4 regions of the Klebsiella sp. SYXHC3 genome follow, and region 2 is predicted to be linked to each of the others. Evidence: predicted binding sites of a transcription regulator. Region 2 holds the regulator's gene; each other region holds the start of a gene.
The links. The regulator CRP, encoded in region 2, controls carbon source genes, mostly activating them, when cyclic AMP is high. The targets are predictions, from matches to a motif close to ATGTGANNNNNNTCACAT.

Region 1 (5,379 bases), on a different contig from region 2:
TTCAAGCTGAGCTGGACCCAACTGCTGGATGAAGTGGACGAAGCGCTGGCGCTGGGCCACAAGATTAAGCCTGTACTGCTGGGGCCGGTAACGTATCTGTGGCTGGGCAAAGTAAAAGGCGAACAGTTTGACCGTTTAAGCCTGCTGAACGATATCCTTCCGGTTTACCAGCAGGTACTGGGCGAGCTGGCGAAACGCGGCATTGAGTGGGTGCAGATTGATGAACCGGCGCTGGTACTGGAGCTGCCGCAAGCATGGTTGGATGCCTTTAAACCGGCTTATGAGGCCCTGCAGGGGCAGGTAAAACTACTGCTGACTACCTATTTTGAAGGGATCGCCGACAACCTTGATATTATCACCGCGCTGCCGGTACAGGGGCTTCACGTCGATCTGGTGCATGGCAAAGATGATGTTGCTGAACTACATAAACGCCTGCCGGCCGACTGGCTGTTATCCGCCGGGCTGATCAACGGTCGTAACGTCTGGCGCGCCGATCTCACGGAAAAATATGCGCAAATTAAGGCGATTGTCGGTCAACGCGAATTATGGGTCGCCTCTTCCTGCTCCTTACTGCATAGCCCGATCGATCTGAGCGTAGAGACCCGTCTTGATGCCGAAGTAAAAAGTTGGTTTGCTTTCGCCCTGCAGAAGTGCGGCGAACTGGCGCTGCTGCGCGATGCGCTGAACAGCGCTGATACGACGGCGATCGAGGCGTGGAGCGCGCCAATCCAGGCTCGTCGCCATTCGACTCGCGTACACAACGCGGCAGTGGAAAAACGGCTGGCGGCAATCACCGCCCAGGACAGCCAGCGCGCCAGCCCTTATGCCGAGCGCGCACAGGCGCAGCGCAGGCGCTTTAACCTGCCAGCATGGCCGACGACGACGATCGGTTCATTCCCGCAGACAACCGAAATTCGTACCCTACGTCTGGACTTCAAAAAGGGCAATCTTGATGCCAGTCATTATCGGACGGGTATTGCCGAACATATTAAGCAGGCGATCGTCGAACAAGAACGTCTGGGTTTAGACGTGCTGGTGCACGGAGAAGCCGAGCGTAATGACATGGTGGAGTATTTCGGCGAACATCTGGACGGTTTCATCTTTACGCAAAACGGTTGGGTGCAAAGCTATGGCTCTCGCTGCGTGAAGCCGCCGGTGGTTATCGGCGACGTCAGCCGTCCGCAGGCGATCACCGTTGAATGGGCGAAGTACGCGCAGTCTCTTACCGACAAGCCGGTCAAAGGCATGTTGACCGGTCCGGTGACCATTCTGTGCTGGTCCTTCCCGCGCGAAGATGTCAGCCGTGAAACCATCGCGAAGCAGATTGCGCTGGCGCTGCGCGATGAAGTGGCGGATCTGGAGGCGGCCGGTATCGGTATTATCCAGATTGATGAACCGGCACTGCGCGAAGGTCTGCCGCTGAAGCGCAGCGACTGGAATGCTTATCTACAGTGGGGCGTCGAAGCTTTCCGCATCAATGCCGCGGTTGCTAAGGATGACACCCAGATTCATACCCACATGTGTTATTGCGAGTTCAATGACATCATGGATTCTATCGCCGCGCTGGATGCCGACGTCATCACCATTGAAACTTCGCGTTCTGACATGGAACTGCTGGAGTCGTTTGAAGAGTTCGAATATCCGAACGAAATCGGCCCGGGCGTTTATGATATTCACTCGCCAAACGTACCGAGCGTGGAGTGGATTGAAGGGTTGCTGGAGAAGGCCGCGCAGCGTATTCCGGCGGAGCGCTTGTGGGTTAACCCGGACTGCGGCCTGAAAACCCGTGGTTGGCCGGAAACCCGCGCCGCGCTGGCTAACATGGTGCAAGCGGCGCAGAATCTGCGCGAATCAGCCTGATAGATACGTGGAAAACAACAGAGGAGGCCACGGCCTCCTCATTTCATGTATCAGGCGAGTTACCCTTTTTTACCGCCATATTGAGCAAACCAGTCCAGCATCCGCTGCCAGCCGTCTTTGGCTGACTCTTCGTGATAGCTGGCGCGATAGTCGGCGTTAAAGGCGTGATCGGCCTCGGGATAGACCACGATCTCGGCGTTCGCATTTGCCGCCCGCAGCGCCTGGCGCATGGTCTCGACGGTATCCTGCGGAATGCTGGCGTCTTTAGCGCCGTACAGGCCAAGTACCGGCGCGTTGAGATCGACAGCGATATCCACCGGGTGTTTTGGCGAATTCAGCGATTTTTCTCCCACCAGTTTGCCATACCAGGCGACGCCTGCCTTCAACTGCGGGTTATGCGCGGCATACAGCCAGGTGATGCGACCGCCCCAGCAGAAACCGGTGATCAGCAGACGATGGGCATCGCCGCCGTGGCGTGCCGCCCAACTGGCGACGTGGTCGAGATCCGCCAGCACCTGTGCGTCAGGCACCTTAGTGACCAGTTCTTTGAACAGGGTAGGGATATCGTTGTACTCATTCGGATCGCCCTGGCGGAAGTAGAGTTCTGGCGCAATCGCCAGATAGCCTTCCTGCGCCAGGCGGCGGCACAGATCGCGAATATGCTCATGTACGCCGAAAATTTCCTGCACCACGATAACGATCGGCAGTGGGCCGTCGGCGTTTTTCGGGCGGGCGTGATAGGCCGGCATATTCTCGCCCTGCGATGGGATCGAGGTTTCTCCGGCGGTAATGTGCTCATCCGACGTATGGACGGCGGTAGAGGCGTGCGGCGAGGCTGCAGGTGCGAATCCGGGTTGCTTGGTGGTGGTCATGGTATTCTCCGTACCCTTATTTATTAGCGCATCGATAAATATAGACTCTTAGACTGAACGTTAATAAAGCACAGTGCCTGAAAGCGGCTATCTTTTGTTCTGTGACCGCGAATATAACTTGTTAATGTGATGTAAATCACTATTTGTTGAAAAACAAATGCAATCATTATTATGCATGGTGACTATCATCACAAAAATAAGCGAGTGGCTTCTGTAAAGTACCCTTTTGCTTCTGCTGATACTTCGACCCACAGAGGAGTTTTTTATGTCCAAGTCTGATGTTTTTCATCTCGGCCTCACTAAGAACGATTTACAAGGGGCTACGCTGGCTATCGTCCCTGGCGATCCGGAGCGTGTGGAAAAGATCGCCGCGCTGATGGATAAGCCGGTTAAGCTGGCATCACATCGTGAATTTACCTCCTGGCGCGCTGAGCTGGACGGCAAACCGGTGATTGTTTGCTCTACCGGTATCGGCGGCCCGTCGACCTCTATCGCCGTGGAAGAGCTGGCGCAGCTGGGGGTTCGTACCTTCCTGCGTATCGGTACCACCGGCGCGATTCAGCCACATATCAATGTTGGCGATGTACTGGTGACGACCGGTTCTGTCCGTCTGGACGGCGCCAGCCTGCACTTCGCGCCGATGGAGTTCCCGGCCGTTGCTGACTTCGCCTGTACCACCGCGCTGGTGGAAGCGGCGAAATCAATCGGCGCGACCACGCATATCGGCGTGACTGCCTCCTCTGATACCTTCTATCCAGGCCAGGAGCGTTACGACACCTTCTCCGGCCGCGTCGTGAGCCGTTTCAAAGGCTCGATGGAAGAGTGGCAGGCAATGGGCGTCATGAACTATGAAATGGAATCCGCTACGCTGCTGACCATGTGCGCCAGCCAGGGCCTGCGCGCCGGGATGGTGGCAGGGGTTATCGTCAACCGTACCCAGCAAGAGATCCCTAACGCCGAAACCATGAAGCAAACCGAAAGCCACGCGGTGAAAATCGTTGTGGAAGCGGCGCGCCGTCTGCTGTAGTTCTTCTCTCTTTCTCACAGGGCCGGATCTTCCGGCCTTTTTTTTGCGTAGCGCCTCGCAGGAAAATCCTTTTCAACTGGACGTTTGTACAGCACAATTCTATTTTTGTGCCGTAAGTGGTTGCCGGGGAGGCGTTGTGGATATCTCTATTGTGATAAGCGCCGTGGTGGCGCTGGCGGCAGGGTTAATCGTTGGCTGGCTGGCGACAAAAGCCCGCGCCGATCAAATCCGTGCCGATCTCATTGAAGAGCGCCGCGAGCTGGATATTGAACTTAGCGCCGCACGTCAGCAGCTGGTGCAGGAATCGCACTGGCGCGATGAGTGCGAACTTCTCAACAACGAGCTGCGCAGCCTGCGTGATATCAACACCTCGCTGGAGGCCGACCTGCGTGAAGTGACCACCCGTCTGGAATCCACGCAGTTGCACGCCGAAGATAAAATTCGCCAGATGGTCAACAGCGAGCAGCGCCTGAGCGAGCAGTTTGAAAACCTGGCGAACCGCATATTTGAGCACAGCAACCGCCGGGTTGATGAACAAAATCGCCAGAGCCTGCATGGCCTGCTGACGCCGCTGCGCGAACAGCTCGACGGCTTCCGTCGCCAGGTGCAGGACAGCTTCGGCCAGGAGGCGCGTGAGCGCCACACGCTGGCGCACGAAATCCGCAATTTGCAACAGCTGAACGCACAGATGGCGCAAGAGGCGCTGAACCTGACGAAAGCGCTGAAGGGCGATAACAAAACTCAGGGTAACTGGGGAGAAGTGGTGCTTACCCGCGTGCTGGAGGCCTCCGGCCTGCGCGAAGGCTATGAGTATCAAACTCAGGTGAGCATCGAAACCGATAACCGCTCGCGGATGCAGCCGGATGTTATCGTGCGTCTGCCGCAGGGCAAAGATGTGGTTATCGACGCCAAAATGACCCTCGTCGCCTATGAGCGCTACTTCAACGCTGACGACGACTACACCCGCGAAGCGGCGCTACAGGAGCATATTGCCTCGGTGCGTAACCACATTCGCCTGCTGGGGCGTAAAGATTACCAACAACTGCCGGGACTTCGTTCGCTCGATTATGTGCTGATGTTCATCCCCGTTGAGCCGGCGTTCCTGCTGGCTATCGACCGCCAACCTGAGCTTATCAGCGAGGCGCTGAAGAACAATATTATGCTGGTTAGCCCGACAACCTTGCTGGTGGCGTTGCGCACCATCGCCAACTTGTGGCGCTATGAGCATCAAAGCCGTAACGCGCAAAAAATCGCCGAGCGCGCCGGGCGCCTGTATGACAAGATGCGGCTGTTTGTCGACGATATGTCGGCTATCGGTCAAAGCCTTGATAAAGCCCAGGATAACTATCGCCAGGCGATGAAAAAGCTCGCCTCCGGGCGCGGCAACCTGCTGGTGCAGGCCGAGTCATTCCGTGGCCTGGGGGTCGAGGTTAAGCGCGGGATTAATCCTGATTTAGTCGAGCAGGCCACGGCGCAGGATGACGAATATCGCCTTGAGGAAGATGAAAATTCACCGCGGGAAGATGTGTTTAGCGCCGATTCCGAGCCTGCAGCGAGCGCAAACGAGCACGTCAGGCCAAGCTGAAACGTATGGGAAATGGCCTGAATCTGTTACACTCG
Region 2 (5,379 bases):
GATGAAGTGCAGTGCGGTATGGGCCGTACCGGTTCGCTGTTCGCCTATATGCATTACGGCGTGACCCCGGATATCCTGACCAGCGCGAAAGCGCTCGGCGGCGGTTTCCCGATTAGCGCGATGTTGACCACCAATGAAATTGCCAGCGCCTTCCATGCCGGTTCCCATGGCTCCACCTACGGCGGCAATCCGCTGGCCTGCGCGGTGGCGACCGCGGCTTTCAACCTGATTAACACGCCGCAGGTGCTGGAGGGCGTGAATGCCAAACGGGCGCTGTTTGTCGAACACCTGCAGCAGATCGATGCGCAGTTTGATCTGTTCAGCGACATCCGCGGCATGGGGCTGTTAATCGGCGCCGCGCTTAAGCCGCAGCATCATGGACGCGCGCGCGATTTCCTCTATGCCGCGGCGGAGGCCGGGGTGATGGTGTTAAACGCCGGGCCGGACGTAATGCGCTTTGTGCCGTCGCTGGTGATTGATGATAGCGATATCGCCGAAGGGATGGCGCGCTTTGCGCAGGCGGTTAAAAACGTGCTTAGCGCCTAGTCGTGCGTAGCCAGATGCCGTGATGCGGACGCTGACGCCATGCCACCGACGAAATGGTGTGCATGGTGTTCAGATGGCCGAGGATCCGCTGCAGATGCTGCTCAAGGGTGCTGAGCGGCCCACGCAACACTTCCCCGTCCTGGGATTCCATAATATTTACATCGCCCGCGCTGCCCGGCCCGTCTGAATCCAGACGCTGCTGACAGCGCTGTAGCGCAATTTCACAAGATTCCAGATACCGCTGCGCCAGGTCAGGCGTTAGCATCGTATGCTCGCGCGCCAGCGTGGTCATGGCGTTGATATGCTCAACGATAAACTGGCTATGGGTTACCCACAGCTTCATATCTTCCAGATAGTGCGAGTTAAAACCCGGTTCCTGCATCGCCTGGTTAAGCGAGTTATACAGGGCGTTGTGCGCCTGGTTGACGCGCATACGCTGGTAGGCCAACGCCGGGGCCTGCGGATCGGCGCTAAGTATCAGCCGAATAGCCTCCTGATCGGCCTCCAGAGCATCGTGGGCGTTTTTACGCAGCAGGCCGCTCTGCCATTGCGGCCATAGCCAGACCATCCCGCCAAAGGCGATCAGACAGCCAATGATGGTATCGATAAAGCGGGCGACGATGAACTGCTCGCCGTTAAGCGTTAGCAACTGCAGGGTGTATACCGCGGTGACGGTAAAGCCCACCATCGCCCAGCCGTAGTGTTTACGAATGATGAGATAGCTCAGCAGCGTGATGAACAACATACCGCTTAACGTATAGCTCTCCGGTACGTGGAAGTGTAAGGTCAGCCAGGCGATCACCAGGCCCGCCAGGGTGCCTGCCGCCCGGTGGACAATCCGCACGCGGGTGGCGCCGTAACCGTTTTGCGTCACGAACAGCACGGTCATCAGGATCCAGTAAGGCTTCGGCAGGTGCAGGGCGCTGCCCATCAGGCTGGCGATGCTCAACATTACGCTGATGCGCGCGGCGTTGCGCAGCGCCGGGGATTTCAATGACAGGTAGTTCTTCAGGGCCGGTAGCAGCGGCAGGCGTCGTTCTTTGTCCGCCATCAGGTTACGTGCGTACAGCGGGCGCTGAGTACGTAGCACGCGGGCGATACGACTGAAGTGCCAGGCGCAGAACTGGCCAACTGGGTTATCGGGATGCTGATAGGCGATTTTTTCCAGCGCGCCGATTTGCTTATCCATCTGAAAGCGGCGCGGGTAGCGGTGGTAGAGAATATCATCCGCCAGCACCCGCAGACGAGCGGCGACGGTCTGCGCGTTCCAGCGGATGACCGCTTCCGCATGGCTGCGCTCCACCAGTTTTTGCACCTCTTCCGGCTGGTGCAGGCTCACTGAAATATGTTCCTGCAGATCCAGCCCAACCTGGAACGCGCGCAGCAGTCGCTTATGATCGCTACGCTGGTTGGCGGCTAACATATGCATCTGCTGATAGCACTGGGTAATTAAATCGACTACCTTCTGCTGGCGGGTAAGCAGCGGCGGCAGGGAGGTCGTCGGATCAGTGTGCTGCGTCAGGAGGCTATATTTGGCCTCGCAATAGTTAGCCAGTTCGCGGTAAAGCAGGCTTAACGACTCGCGCAGCGGCTGCTCTCGCCAGAGCCAAAACCAGAACCAGTTAAAGAGTCCGTACCACAAGGTTCCCAGCGCATAGATAAGCAGCGGCTCCCAGATGGGCATATTGCCGGCCAGGCTTAAGGTAAAAATGGCGGCGATAAGCGATGCCGGCAACAGGCGAGCGTGTAGCGAGCTGATTTCCGCCGTCACGCCGAGAATCAGCGCCAGCGCGCTGAGGATAAGCGGCAACGGGATGTCGCGCGCCAGAAGCAATTGCACAATCAGGCTGCTGCCGGCAAACAGGCAGCCGCCAACGATCAGGCGTTTGAAAAAACGTTTATGCGGGGTGTCGAGACCGGCAATATTGCAACAGGCGGGAACTAAAGAGAACAGCAGCCCTTGCTGCAGATGGCCGAGCAGAAGCCCGATGGCCACAGGTAGACACAGCACCAGCGTTTGCCGCAGTGCATAGTTGACTTCCGGGTGGTAAATCAGCCTGCGCCACATGGGAGAAACAAAAACGGCGTACTGCGCGGAGCAATACGCCGTTTAGCGACTTAACGGGTACCGTAGACGACGATAGTTTTACCGTGTGCCGAGATCAGGTTTTGATCTTCCAGCATCTTCAGAATACGGCCGACGGTTTCACGAGAGCAACCGACGATCTGGCCAATTTCCTGGCGGGTGATTTTGATCTGCATCCCGTCCGGGTGAGTCATGGCATCAGGCTGTTTCGCCAGATTCAGTAAGGTCTGAGCGATACGGCCCGTCACGTCGAGGAAAGCAAGGTTACCGACTTTCTCGGAAGTGACCTGCAGACGACGCGCCATCTGCGAGGAGAGGCGCATCAGGATGTCCGGGTTCACCTGGATTAACTGACGGAATTTTTTGTAAGAGATCTCGGCCACTTCACATGCGGTTTTCGCACGTACCCAGGCACTACGTTCCTGACCTTCTTCAAACAGGCCTAATTCACCGATGAAATCGCCCTGGTTGAGGTAAGAGAGGATCATCTCTTTACCTTCTTCATCCTTGATGAGTACAGCCACGGAGCCTTTTACGATGTAGTAAAGCGTTTCCGCTTTCTCACCCTGGTGAATCAGCGTGCTCTTTGATGGGTACTTATGAATGTGGCAATGAGACAAGAACCATTCAAGGGTAGGGTCTGTTTGCGGTTTGCCAAGCACCATGCGCGGTTATCCTCTGTTATAAGCTATCTCCGGACGCCGACACTACACGGCATCCGGGCATGCAATCGTATTTTTCCCTATGCCTGGGAAGCTGGCTGCTCAATTTATGCAGCCTGTAATGTGAACTCCTCAGCATACATGCGGTACATCAATGTATTACTGTAGCATCCAGACTGTTTTAGCATAGCTTTCACCGCATGTCTCCTGGTGTCTCGCTTCAGCATGACCCAGGTCGCCTTCCGTTGCGAGATTTGTTATGTGCGCGTAATCTGTCAGGAAAATTGCAACAGCGGAGTTAAATTTTATGCAAGCGCGTGTGAAATGGGTGGAAGGTCTAACCTTCATCGGTGAGTCGGCCTCCGGCCACCAGATTTTAATGGATGGCAACTCCGGGGACAAAGCGCCCAGCCCGATGGAAATGGTGTTAATGGCGGCGGGCGGCTGTAGCGCAATTGACGTGGTGTCTATCCTGCAAAAAGGGCGTCAAAACGTCACCAACTGCGAAGTGAAGCTGACCTCTGAACGCCGTGAAGAGGCGCCGCGCCTGTTCACCCATATCAATCTGCACTTTATCGTCACCGGTAAAGAGCTGAAGGATGCGGCGGTGTCCCGGGCGGTGGATTTATCCGCGGAGAAGTACTGCTCGGTGGCGCTGATGCTGGAAAAGGCGGTCAACATCACCCACTCTTACGAAGTCATCGAAGCCTGAGACGAATTGACGTAGCGGGACGCTAACCCCGGCAGCACGGCGACCGGGGTTTTATTTTGCCCTTAACTAATGGTTTTGCCTTCCATCAAGCGCTCGACCAGCGGCGCCATAATGAGCTCCATCGCCAGCCCCATCTTACCGCCCGGCACCACCAGGGTGTTCATATGCGAGATAAACGACCCCTGTAGCATCGCCAACAGCCAGGGATAATCAATCCCCTGCAAATTGCGAAAGTGAATCACCACGAAGCTTTCGTCGAGCGATGGAATGCCTTTGGCGGCAAATGGATTCGAGGTATCGACCGTCGGCACGCGCTGGAAGTTGATATGGGTGCGTGAGAACTGGGGGGTGATGAAATTGATATAGTCTTCCATCGAACGTACCACCGAGTCCATCACCGCTTCGCGCGAATGGCCGCGTTCGCTGGTATCGCGAATGAGCTTCTGGATCCATTCAAGGTTGACGATCGGCACCACGCCGACCAGCAGGTCGACATGTTTCGCCACGTCATGCTGCGGCGTCACCACGCCGCCGTGCAGCCCCTCATAAAACAGCACGTCGGTCGGTTCAGGCAGCGGCTGCCACGGGGTAAAGGTGCCGGGAACCTGATTCCAGGGAACCGCTTCATCATAGGTATGGAGATATTTTCGCGACTGGCCCTTGCCGAATTCGCCGTACTCTAAAAAGGTGCGTTCAAGCAGGCTGAAGTCGTTGGCTTCCGGGCCGAAGTAGCTGATGTGTTTGCCCTGATCGCGCGCTTTGCGGATCGCCATGTCCATTTCCGGGCGAGTATAGCGATGGAAGCTATCCCCTTCGACCTCCGCGGCATGCAGGTTCAGCTGCGAGAAAATTTTGCGAAACGCGAGGCTGGTGGTGGTGGTGCCCGCGCCGCTGGAGCCCGTGACTGCGATCACTGGATGTTTGGCAGACATAACAACTCCCTGATTAAGTGATGGTGTGTCGCCGTATCGCGCCAGGCTCTCGCGGTTAGAGGGGCATGGCGCTTAGCCGTTAAACATCTTGCGGGGCATGATGTTGACCGTCTCGTGCAGTTCTGACCACACCAGTACGGCCTCCCCGGTTTTAAGCTGCTGTTTTACATCGGCGACTTTATCGGCAAGCGAACGTTCATGTTCACCATAATCGGTGCCTTCGCGCAACACAAAGCTTTCAATCAGATTATCCAGCGTTTCGGGATCGAGATCCTGCCAGGGAATAATCATGCTTGTCCTCCCAGCCAGCGGGTTAACCAATCCGGAATACGTTGCTCCAGCCACATTTGCGGTTTTCGCAGCGTACCGCCGACAAAGCCAACGTGGCCGCCTTGTTCCGTGAGCTGATATTCGACGTTAGCCGGCAGCTGTTCCTGCGGC
Region 3 (5,379 bases), on a different contig from region 2:
TAAGACGGTTTACGACAAGTCGGAAAAAATGCTCGGTTATGATGTTACCTATAAAATCGGCGACCAGCAGGGCAAAATCCGCATGGACCACCAGCCGGGGGCGCAAATCCCGCTGGACAGCAACGGTCAGTTGATTCTGAATAACAAAGCGTAAAACAGCAGTTTTAAGCTATTAGCCCCTCAATCACTCAGGCTGAGGGGCTTTTTTTATTAGAACGTTAACGCGTAGTTCAGGCCGAAGGTCCGGCCACGGCCTTTATATTCGTACAGCCCGGCGCTGCCATAGGTTGGACTGTACAACAGCGGCGCGCGCTGTCCCCAGATGGTGACGTAATCTTCGTTCAGCAAGTTTTCGATGCTAAAGGTCAGTTTACCCACCGGCAGCAAATAGCTACCGATAAAATCGACGGTATTGTACCCATCAAGCTTATTGCCGCTGGCATCGCTTAAATCAAATACCTGCTGGCTTTGCACGCGTAGCGACCATGGGTCCGGCGCCCAGCCGACCCAGGCGGTGGCTTTCGACGGCGAGGCCAGGGTGACGTCCCACTTCTGCCAACTGCCATCGGTTTTTACTTGCGATTTCAGCACGTTGAAGTTAGCGCCCAGGCTCCAGTCGCTATCAGGCACGAAGTAGTCCACCGCGCCTTCCATGCCGTAAATGCGTCGTTTATCCGATTGCACATCAATGGTCATATCGCTGCGGTTAACTACGATGGTTTTGTCTGATGTCGAGTAATAAGCGGCAAGCTGGGTGCGCAGGTTGTCGCCGGTGTAACGCCAGCCCAGCTCCCAGGAGTTAACTTTGATCCCCTGTAGCGGCGAGTCGCCGACGTTAACGCTCGAGACCAGCGGCAGATGGCCGTTGACCGCGGCGCCGTAGCTGCCGATACCGTAATATTTGCCCGGATCCGGTAGTTCGACGCCCTGAGAGAAGTTAAACCAGGTCTGCTGGCGTTCGGTAATGTGGGCGACGATCCCGGCATTAAAGAGGAAGTTATCATAATCGGTCTTACCGCCAGGAATGGCATCCGCCGACTGATATTTGCCTTTAGCGACATCCTGCTGCTGCGCGTAGCCGACAAAATCATCGACGCGGTTTTCCGTCCATTGATAGCGCACGCCGCCGCTAAGGGTGAAGATGTCGTTCAGGTCATAGCTGGTTTGCAGGAACGGCGCGAGATTGGTGATGCTGTAGCCTGGATAGCGGCCGGTGGTGTAGGCTGACTGATTATTCAGGCCGCCGGAAGCCATTGCTTTATCCAGGTCGAAGAACATTTGGTTGGAGTTGAAGGTTTCATGGTCGGCATCAACGCCCCAGGTCAGATCCCATCCCGTCAGCGGTTGGCTGTTGAAGGTGATCTTAGCGCCGTACTGATCGGTATCCTGCTGTGAAGCGGAAAAACTGCTGATTTGCCCTTTGCTCAGGGCCGGGAAGGGGTAGAAGGTCAGTGATTCGTCGCGGTAATAAATCTGGCTGACCATATTCTGGCCGAAGAAGTCGGCGTCGGAGTATTGCAGACTGATCAAATGACGCTCGGTACCAGGCACGCGATCGGAGTTAAGCCCGTTAGAGGTCCAGGCTTTACTTTCGCCAAGCACCGCAGACATATCTTTGCCCAAATTCAGACCATAATCATCGCCCTGGCTTTTATAGTACTGCGTGACAAGCTGGAGCTGGCGCTGGTCATCGATTTCGATGGTTCCGGTACCCATCACGTCGAGTCGGTCCGAATGCTGTAAGCCGGTTTGCGTATTATCGAGGATCAGCGCGTCATTGTTGCCGTCATACCAGCCGCCGAAGCGCTGATAGGCCACCGACAATCGGCCGGAAGCATGATCGGTACCCCCGCTGACGGCCGCCGCTACTCGTTCATCATGATCGTTGCTATTGGCAAAGCCGGTTTTACCACCCAGCTCCAGATCCACCTGGCGTTCCTGCTGGCCTTTTTTCGTGACGATATTAATCAGACCGCCGGTACTGCCGCCGCCGTATAACGACGTGGCGCCGGAAATAACTTCAATATGTTCGATGTTAAACGGATCGATGGCGTCAAGCTGGCGGCTATCGGTACGCGATGAATTGAGACGCACGCCGTCGATGAGCACGACGATGGCGCGTCCGCGCATGTTCATGCCGTAGTTGGTACGCCCCTGGCTGCTGACATCTATCCCGGGGATCAGCTGCGCGAGGACATCTTTAAACTCTTTACCACCCTGAACCTGTTGCTCAATCTCCTGGCCTTCAATCACCCAGGTGGTTTGCGCCATCTCGGCGACGGTACGGTGGTTACGGTTGGCGCTGACGATAATATCGTCTTCATCGGCGGCCTGCGCGGTAAAGGCTGGCAGGGCGGTGGCCAGCAGCAGAGGATTGAGCAGCCAGAGGCGCTTGTTCATTCGCATTCCTTGATATGAGTTAGTCATTACTGTTGTTATTTTTTTCAGCCACAGGCGCGGCTGTTACAGCGTGAAACATATAGAAAAACAAATGCGAATTTTGCACATATTGATTATCGTTATCAATATCATTTACAACAAATCAACATAATGAAAATATTGAGAAATGTAAGGTTATTCAGCAGATGGGGAAAAAACCGGCGAGCGACGGCCGCCGGTAGGGGATTAAGGTTGCAGGATTTGCGGCCACAGGCGCAGCGTCGTGTCACTAATCTGTTTCAGGGTGGCAAAATCAGCGCCTTCGCGCGCACTGATAGACATTCCTTGCAGCATGCAGTTTAAAAACTGCGCCAGCTGCAAGACATTGCCCTGCGCAGGGAGTTCGCCGCGTTGCTGACGCTGCTGTAAAAATTGCGTCAACGTTTGTTCCTGCACCGCGTGCCGCGACTTAATGGTGTTGGCGATATCGGTTGAAGAGGCGGCCAGCGCCGCGGAGGTGTTAATCATAAAACAGCCTGCCGGGGTATCTTTGCTGGTAAAGCAGGTGGCGACAGCGGTGAAATAGTCGCGCAGCGCCTGATCGACGGTTTTGTGGTCATCGAATAGCAGGGCTTCGTGTTTGGCGGCGAAGCGGGAAATGTAGCGATCCAGCACCGCGCGGAATAAGCCTTCTTTGTTCACGAACTCGGCGTATAGCGTCGGGGCTTTCGCACCGGTCGCTTCGACGAGATCGGCCAGCGAAGTTGCTTCATAGCCGTGCTGCCAGAAAAGTGTCATGGCCTTGTCCAGCGCCGCGTCCCTGTCGAACACTTTAGGTCGGCCACGGCTTTTTTTTGCGCAACTTTGAACGTCAGTTGTCATGATGCCGTTGTACCTATGTTGGGTTGTTGAACGGCCATTATAAAAATAAACGTGTCACGCTACCAGCGGCAGAAGTCCAAAAATAAATAATTCATATATGTATGAAAATTAAGCATTTTATAAATAGTTAAATGATCGTTATAAAAATGAGTTGACCTGTGACCTGGATCACATTATCATTTACCTATCGATCGTTAAGTTAATTCTTGCGACCCTACTATAAAAATCATCTGCATAGGTATAATAATCATGAAAAACGTCCAAAAACTGGCACTTGCTGCCGTACTGAGCTCACTCTCATTCGCAAGTTTCGCCGCTGTTGAGGTGCAATCCACCCCAGCAGGTCAACATAAAATCGGTACCGTTTCCGCATCCGCCGGCACCAATCTGGGTTCGCTTGAAGAGCAGCTGGCGCAGAAAGCCGACGAGATGGGGGCGACCTCTTACCGTATTACCTCGGTAACCGGTCCTAATACCCTGCACGGTACCGCAGTTATCTATAAATAAATGTTGTAACCCCTGTCATGCCACTGACAAAACGCGCTCCTGACCCCCTTCAGCAGAACGCGTGTAGTAAGCAGTAAAAGTCGTTCCCTTTGTTATGCCACTCTCGCGACGCGGTCCACACCCCTTCATGGGACCGCGCCCCGCGAAACCTCGTCAGCGAAGCTGGCGATTGCCACAAAAAAACCCGCCGTGCCTGGCGGGTTTTTTACATTCTACCATCCGGAAATGCACTACATGGCTTGCTCAGCGGGAAGCTGATGGCGGGTCACATCGACCGGCATTCCGGAGCGTAGCTCCATCGCGTATTCCATCACCTGCTGATTGGTCTGCGGTGCCTGTTTAAAGTTCTTCATGCCGGCATTCAGGACGATTGGCAGCGTCTGCGGATCGTCATTGATATGTTCGGACAGCGGCTGGTGGACTTCCACCAGACGGGTACCGTTTGGCTCTACCGAAACTTTGATAGGTTCGTTGATGATATTCACCCTGGTGCCCGGCGTGATTTTGTTATACAGAGACTTTATATCAGCATCGCGCAGGCGGATACAGCCTGAACTGACGCGCATCCCGATACCAAAATCGGCGTTGGTGCCGTGCAGTAGATAGACGCCGCCGTAGGCCGCGAGACGAATCGCGTGATGTCCCATCGGGTTATTCGGCCCGGCAGGGACTACGGCTGGCAAATCGATCCCCATCGCTTTATATCGCGCGCGGATGTTGGCGGTTGGTGTCCAGGTGGGGTTGGCGCGCTTATCGGAAACGGTAGTGACCATCGTCGGGGTCAGGGTATCGCCGCCAAGCTGGCCGATACCGATCGGATAAACGGTCACGCTATTCTGTCCAGGTGGATAGTAGTACAGGCGCAGCTCGGCGATATTGAGCACCAGACCTTCACGGGGGGCGTCAGGCAGCAGCGTCTGCAGCGGGATGGTCAGCACGCTACCGGCGCGCGGCACATAAGGATCGACCCCGGGATTAGCCTGCAGCAGCGCGAGAAAACCAACGTTGTATTTTTTGGCAATCGCTTCCAGCGATCCGCCGTTATCCTGCACTACATGAAACTGATTCTGCCCGACCAGACGGCTACCGCTCGGCGGTAACGGCCAGGTATTGGCGCGGGCGGGAAGGGCCAGCGTCGCCGCGAGAGCGAATGCCGTAAGCCAGGTTGAAACACGCGAGATATTTATCATTACCATAATTCCACAATAAACAAATGGTTATTTTTATAAGATAATCAATGTCAATTATGGCGCGGGAGAGTGTTGGGAAATCCAGGTGGATTGCAAAATGTTTGTAAAGTTTGCTAACTGTGACAGGTAAAGAGATGCGGTTCTGACAACCGCATCTCTTTTTTATCAAGCGGTGGCGTTTTCTTCCAGCTGACGCATAAACTGGCGTACCCAGTCCATACGTGTTTTACGCTCATCCAGCTCCTGGAAGAATTTAAGACGAGTTGGCCCATCCAGCCGGTAATGCTGCGGCTGCTTCTGCAGCAGACCGATAAGCCAGACCGGGTTCACATTATTTTTCTCGTTAAACTCGATCACGCCGCCTTTTTCATTGCACTCCAGCTTACGGATCCCCAGCTTTTGCGCCTGCTGGCGTAGGCGC
Region 4 (5,379 bases), on a different contig from region 2:
GGTAAATAGGTAGAAAGCGGTTAAGCTTTCCGCGAGTTTTACAACTCAGTTGATGACGATTTATCTCAAGTCTTAACTAATGCGTTCATGCTACAGCATTTATCTGAAAATGTTTAAAAAATTTATATAGCATTTATCATGTTGACATTGAGATTCTTATAACAAAAAAGACTATATTTCATTGCATTACCCTAGCACTGGCGCTTAAGGTACAGTCATAGACTCAAGCTGAATCAGAAAAGTCAGCGCTGCATCACGGTCTTCTCCGCACATTTCCTTAGACGGTTGCAAACTTCCGCAAACTTCTGGCCTCAACTCAGATCCAAAAATCATACAAAGATTTTCATTCGATAGCTGGACACACCTAGTATTAGCCGGCTTGCCGTCAGGCATTCCGGGAATGGGGCTTGAGATGGACGGCGCGGTGCAACAGGCTCCGCAGTCCGGGCGACATTCCATACCTGACTCCTTAATGAGTGGGAGGCGGACAGTAGCAAAATATCGCCCGTCAGGAAAGCTGAAGCTGGCGACACGGCTTTTTCAGCAGCGCCGATCGAAGATTTGCCAGGAGATAGCAAAAGTCGCGAATTCCGCTTGCCTGAAAGGCCCGGCGCGAGTAGTTTTACGCGATATTTTTGACCCTTTAAGTGACAGGATTACTGCAATGCCAAGAGCGAATGAAATTAAAAAAGGTATGGTGCTGAATTACAACGGCAAACTGCTGATTGTTAAAAATATTGATATTCAGTCGCCAAGCGCCCGTGGCGCAGCAACGCTGTATAAAATGCGTTTTTCCGACGTGCGTACCGGCCTGAAAGTAGAAGAACGTTTTAAAGGCGACGACATCGTTGATACCGTTACCCTGACCCGTCGTTTCGTTGACTTCTCCTACGTCGATGGCAACGAATACGTGTTCATGGATAAAGAAGACTATACCCCGTATACCTTCACCAAAGAGCAGATCGAAGAAGAGCTGCAGTTTATCCCGGAAGGCGGCATGCCGGATATGCAGGTTTTGACCTGGGATGGCCAGCTGCTGGCGCTGGAGCTGCCGCAGACCGTTGACCTGGAAATCGTAGAAACCGCGCCGGGAATCAAAGGCGCTTCCGCCAGTTCGCGCACCAAACCGGCCACCATGAGCACCGGGTTGGTGATTCAGGTTCCGGAATACCTGACCAGCGGCGAGAAAATCCGCATTCATATCGAAGAGTGCCGCTATATGGGCCGCGCGGACTAACCTCCCGCCTCTGACGGTTGCCCGGCCCAGCGTCACGCAGGCCGGACTCTTCCCGGATAGCGGCGCTGCGCACCTTATCCGGGCTACACAACTAACCTCCCGCCTCTGACGGTTGCCCGACCCAGCGTCGCGCAGGCCGGGGAATGTCCCGGATGGCGACGCTGCGCGCCTTATCCAGGCTACTCGCTGCCGATATCAGGCACAAAAAAGGACAGCCGCTGGCTGTCCTTTTGCTTTCCCTCACGCCACGATTACAGCAACTCAGGATATTTGGTCATCTTCAGCGCCAGCTCAACGCCGCGCACTTCCGCCATGCCTTTCAGACGGCCAATCGCCGAATAACCGGGGTTGGTTTTCTTACGCAGATCGTCAAGCATTTGATGCCCATGATCCGGACGGAACGGGATGGGACGCAGATCGCCTGCTTTCTTACGACGCCACTCTTCGCTCAGAATCGCATCAACCACCGCCACCATATTGACGTCGCCGTTCAGGTGCGCCGCCTCGTGGAAGGTTTTAGGATTCTCTTCACGGCAGGTAGAGCGCAAATGGGTAAAGTGGATACGATCGCCGAAGGTTTCCACCATCTTCACCAGATCGTTATCGGCACGCACGCCGTAGGATCCGGTACACATGGTAAAGCCGTTATAAATGCTGTCCACCGTCTCTTTCAACCACTGCATATCTTCGATAGTCGACACGATACGCGGCAGGCCGAGGATCGGACGCGGCGGATCGTCCGGGTGAACCGCCAGGCGCACGCCGACTTCTTCGCACACCGGCACAATCGCCCGCAGGAAGTAAGCCATGTTCTCACGCAATTGCGCTTTATCGATATGGTCATACTCCGCCAGACGTGCGCGGAACTGATCGAGGGTATAGCCCTCTTCCGCTCCCGGCAGACCAGCGATGATATTGCGGGTCAGCTTGTCGATATCCGCCGCGCTCATCGCCTTAAAGTAAACGTCCGCTTGCTGCTGTTCTTCAGCGCTGTAGTCAGCTTCGGCGCCCGGGCGTTTAAGGATGTGCAGTTCAAAAGCGGCGAAAGCAATCTGGTCAAAACGCAGCGCTTTGGAGCCATCAGCCAGCTGATATTCCAGATCGGTACGCGTCCAGTCCAGAATCGGCATGAAGTTATAGCACACGGTATCAATACCGCAGGCCGCCAGATTGCGGATGCTCTGCTGATAGTTGGCAATCCACTTCTCATATTGCCCGCTGTGAGTTTTGATATCCTCGTGCACCGGGATACTCTCAACAACCGACCAGCTCAGGCCTTTTTCCGCCAGTAGCGCTAAACGCTGTTGGATCTCTTCTACCGGCCAGACCTGGCCATTCGGAATATGATGCAACGCGGTCACGACACCCGTGGCGCCCGCCTGGCGCACATCATCAAGCGATACCGGATCGTTCGGTCCATACCAACGCCAGGTTTGCTCCATCGCAATGCCCTCTTTAAGTTGTTATACCAATAATGTGAAACATCATGACGACTACCATACATGCTTCTGCTGAATGGTCAATTTCCCCCGTAGCATTGATTGATCCAGCTCACACTAAGCGGATAAATTCGGCTTACCAATTTAAATTGTTGTCATATAACTTTACACTACCTCATGTTAATCATTGGTTAATCAGGTGTATAAAAATGACAACTATCGCTACCGCCGCGCTGCCAGCAGGCGTGCAACTTCCGCAATACGATCGCCGCCAATTGCGCTCGCGTATCGTGCACCTTGGTTTTGGCGCATTTCACCGTGCGCATCAGGCGCTGCTAACCGACCGGGTGCTTAACGCCAGCGGCGGCGACTGGGGAATTTGTGAAATCAGCCTGTTCAGCGGCGATAAGCTGATGAGCCAACTGCGTGCGCAAGACCACCTGTTTACGGTGCTGGAAAAAGGTGCTGAGGGTAACCAACCGATCGTGGTTGGCGCAGTACATGAATGCCTGAACGCCAAACTTGATTCCCTGGCAGCAATTATCGAAAAATTTTGCGAACCGCAGGTGGCTATCGTTTCGCTGACGATTACTGAGAAAGGTTATTGCATCGATCCGGCCACCGGTAAACTGGACCCAACCCAGCCGCGCATCGTTCACGATCTGGAAAACCCGACGCTGCCGCAGTCGGCTCCCGGTATTTTAGTTGAAGCGCTCAATCGCCGCCGCGAACGCGGACTCGCTCCCTTTACCGTACTCTCCTGCGACAATATTCCCGACAATGGTCACGTCGTGAAAAACGCCGTCCTCGGCATGGCTGAGAAACGAAGCCAGGAGTTGGCAAGCTGGATTGCTGAACATGTCAGCTTCCCCGGCACCATGGTTGACCGCATCGTCCCGGCCGCCACCGAAGAATCTTTGGCGGAGATTGCCTCCGTGCTGGGCGTTGACGATCCCTGCGCTATCAGCTGCGAACCGTTTATTCAATGGGTTGTGGAAGACAATTTTGTCGCCGGGCGTCCAGCCTGGGAAACCGCGGGCGTACAGATGACCAACGATGTCCTGCCGTGGGAACAAATGAAACTGCGCATGCTCAACGGTAGCCACTCCTTCCTCGCCTGGCTGGGCTACCTGGCGGGGCATGCGCACGTTAGCGACTGCATGCAGGACGATGTTTTCCGCCATGCCGCCCGTCGCCTGATGCTTGATGAACAAGCGCCAACGCTATCGATTACCGGCGTGGATTTAGTTGCCTATGCCGACAGCCTGATAACGCGCTTCGCCAATCCGGCCTTAAAGCATCGAACCTGGCAAATCGCCATGGACGGCAGTCAAAAGCTGCCGCAGCGCATGCTCGATAGTATACGCGTTCATCTGGCAAACGACAGCCGCTGGCCACTGCTGGCGCTGGGCGTGGCGGGCTGGATGCGTTACGTAAGCGGCGTCGACGACGCCGGGCAAGCCATTGACGTGCGCGACCCGCTAGTCGACAAAATCAAACGGTTGGTCGACGCCAGCCAGCAAGAGGAACGCGTCAGCGCCCTGCTTGGCCTGGAAGAGATATTTGGCAAAGATCTGCCGGGCAACCCGCAGTTTGTTGCTGAAATCACTTCAGCCTGGCATCAGTTAGCTAAATCAGGCGCACGCGAAGCCGTAGCTACCGCACTGCATAATTAACAATTTCTGCTGTTTAGCGGACAGAATGTTTTTCTGTCCGCAGTAATCCTTCTCTTTTTCCCCTTTTTTCGTCAGGATAGTCGCAACTGTTACAACATTACATTTCTATGCTGGAGGGGATGTGACCAAAACTAACCTGATCACGGGCTTTCTCGGCAGCGGCAAAACGACCTCGATTCTTCATTTACTGGCCCACAAACCTGCAAATGAAAAATGGGCCGTGCTGGTCAACGAGTTCGGCGAAGTCGGCATCGACGGCGCCCTGCTGGCGGAAAGCGGCGCGTTGCTAAAAGAGATCCCCGGCGGCTGCATGTGCTGCGTCAACGGTCTGCCAATGCAGGTTGGGCTCAATACGCTGTTGCGCCAGGGAAAGCCCGATCGTCTGCTGATTGAACCAACCGGTCTGGGTCATCCCAGGCAGATCCTTGATATCCTCACCGCTGCGGTCTACGAGCCGTGGATCGATCTGCGCGCGACGCTGTGCATTCTCGATCCGCGCCAGCTGTTGGAGGAAAAGATCGTAGCCAATGATAATTTCCGCGATCAGCTGGCCGCAGCCGATATCATCGTCGCCAATAAAAGCGATCGGGCGACGCCGGAAAGCGAGGCCGCTTTTGCCAACTGGTGGCAACAGTACGGGGGCGAGCGCCTGCAGGTGAACGCCACCCAGGGTAACATCGAGCTCGCGCTGCTGGATCTCCCGCGCCGTAACACCGCCCCGCTGCCGGCAAGCCCGGACCACGTGCATAGTCACGGGCAAAAGCAGGGTCTGGCGGCGTTGAATCTACCGGCGCATCAACGCTGGCGTCGCAGCGTTAACAGTGGTCAGGGATACCATGCCTGCGGATGGATTTTTGATGCTGATACCCAATTTGACACCGTTGGGTTGCTGGAGTGGGCGCGTCTGGCGCCGGTTGGCCGGGTGAAAGGCGTGATGCGAATTGCCGAGGGTCTGGTGCGTATCAACCGCCAGGGACTCGATCTGCATATCGAAACCCAAAACGCGCCGCCGCCGGATAGCCGCATC

Region 1: udp (uridine phosphorylase) is a predicted target of CRP. The motif match lies at 2,857-2,874, and genes of this name have one in related genera.
Region 3: bhsA (multiple stress resistance protein BhsA) is a predicted target of CRP. The motif match lies at 3,418-3,435, and genes of this name have one in related genera.
Region 4: uxuA (mannonate dehydratase) is a predicted target of CRP. The motif match lies at 2,777-2,794, and genes of this name have one in related genera.

The regions. Positions count from the first base shown of each region.
Region 1 is NZ_JBXUNG010000014.1:65,265-70,643, forward strand. It holds gene metE (5-methyltetrahydropteroyltriglutamate--homocysteine S-methyltransferase) at 1-1,860, shown strand, start outside; gene AC2CGP_RS22885 (dienelactone hydrolase family protein) at 1,920-2,732, opposite strand; gene udp (uridine phosphorylase) at 2,998-3,759, shown strand; gene rmuC (DNA recombination protein RmuC) at 3,896-5,344, shown strand.
Region 2 is NZ_JBXUNG010000002.1:459,159-464,537, forward strand. It holds gene argD (bifunctional acetylornithine/succinyldiaminopimelate transaminase) at 1-546, shown strand, start outside; gene AC2CGP_RS09140 (YccS/YhfK family putative transporter) at 536-2,614, opposite strand; gene crp (cAMP-activated global transcriptional regulator CRP) at 2,665-3,297, opposite strand; gene AC2CGP_RS09150 (OsmC family protein) at 3,602-4,006, shown strand; gene AC2CGP_RS09155 (phosphoribulokinase) at 4,069-4,938, opposite strand; gene AC2CGP_RS09160 (YheU family protein) at 5,011-5,229, opposite strand; gene AC2CGP_RS09165 (hydrolase) at 5,226-5,379, opposite strand, start outside.
Region 3 is NZ_JBXUNG010000005.1:262,083-267,461, forward strand. It holds gene AC2CGP_RS15460 (glycine zipper 2TM domain-containing protein) at 1-154, shown strand, start outside; gene AC2CGP_RS15465 (TonB-dependent siderophore receptor) at 211-2,400, opposite strand; gene AC2CGP_RS15470 (TetR/AcrR family transcriptional regulator) at 2,626-3,261, opposite strand; partial or broken gene AC2CGP_RS15475 (hypothetical protein) at 3,324-3,386, opposite strand; gene bhsA (multiple stress resistance protein BhsA) at 3,511-3,768, shown strand; gene ldtC (L,D-transpeptidase LdtC) at 3,999-4,958, opposite strand; gene mfd (transcription-repair coupling factor) at 5,124-5,379, opposite strand, start outside.
Region 4 is NZ_JBXUNG010000001.1:1,276,393-1,281,771, forward strand. It holds gene AC2CGP_RS06235 (YkgJ family cysteine cluster protein) at 205-459, opposite strand; gene yeiP (elongation factor P-like protein YeiP) at 665-1,237, shown strand; gene uxuA (mannonate dehydratase) at 1,489-2,679, opposite strand; gene AC2CGP_RS06250 (mannitol dehydrogenase family protein) at 2,886-4,352, shown strand; gene AC2CGP_RS06255 (CobW family GTP-binding protein) at 4,474-5,379, shown strand, end outside.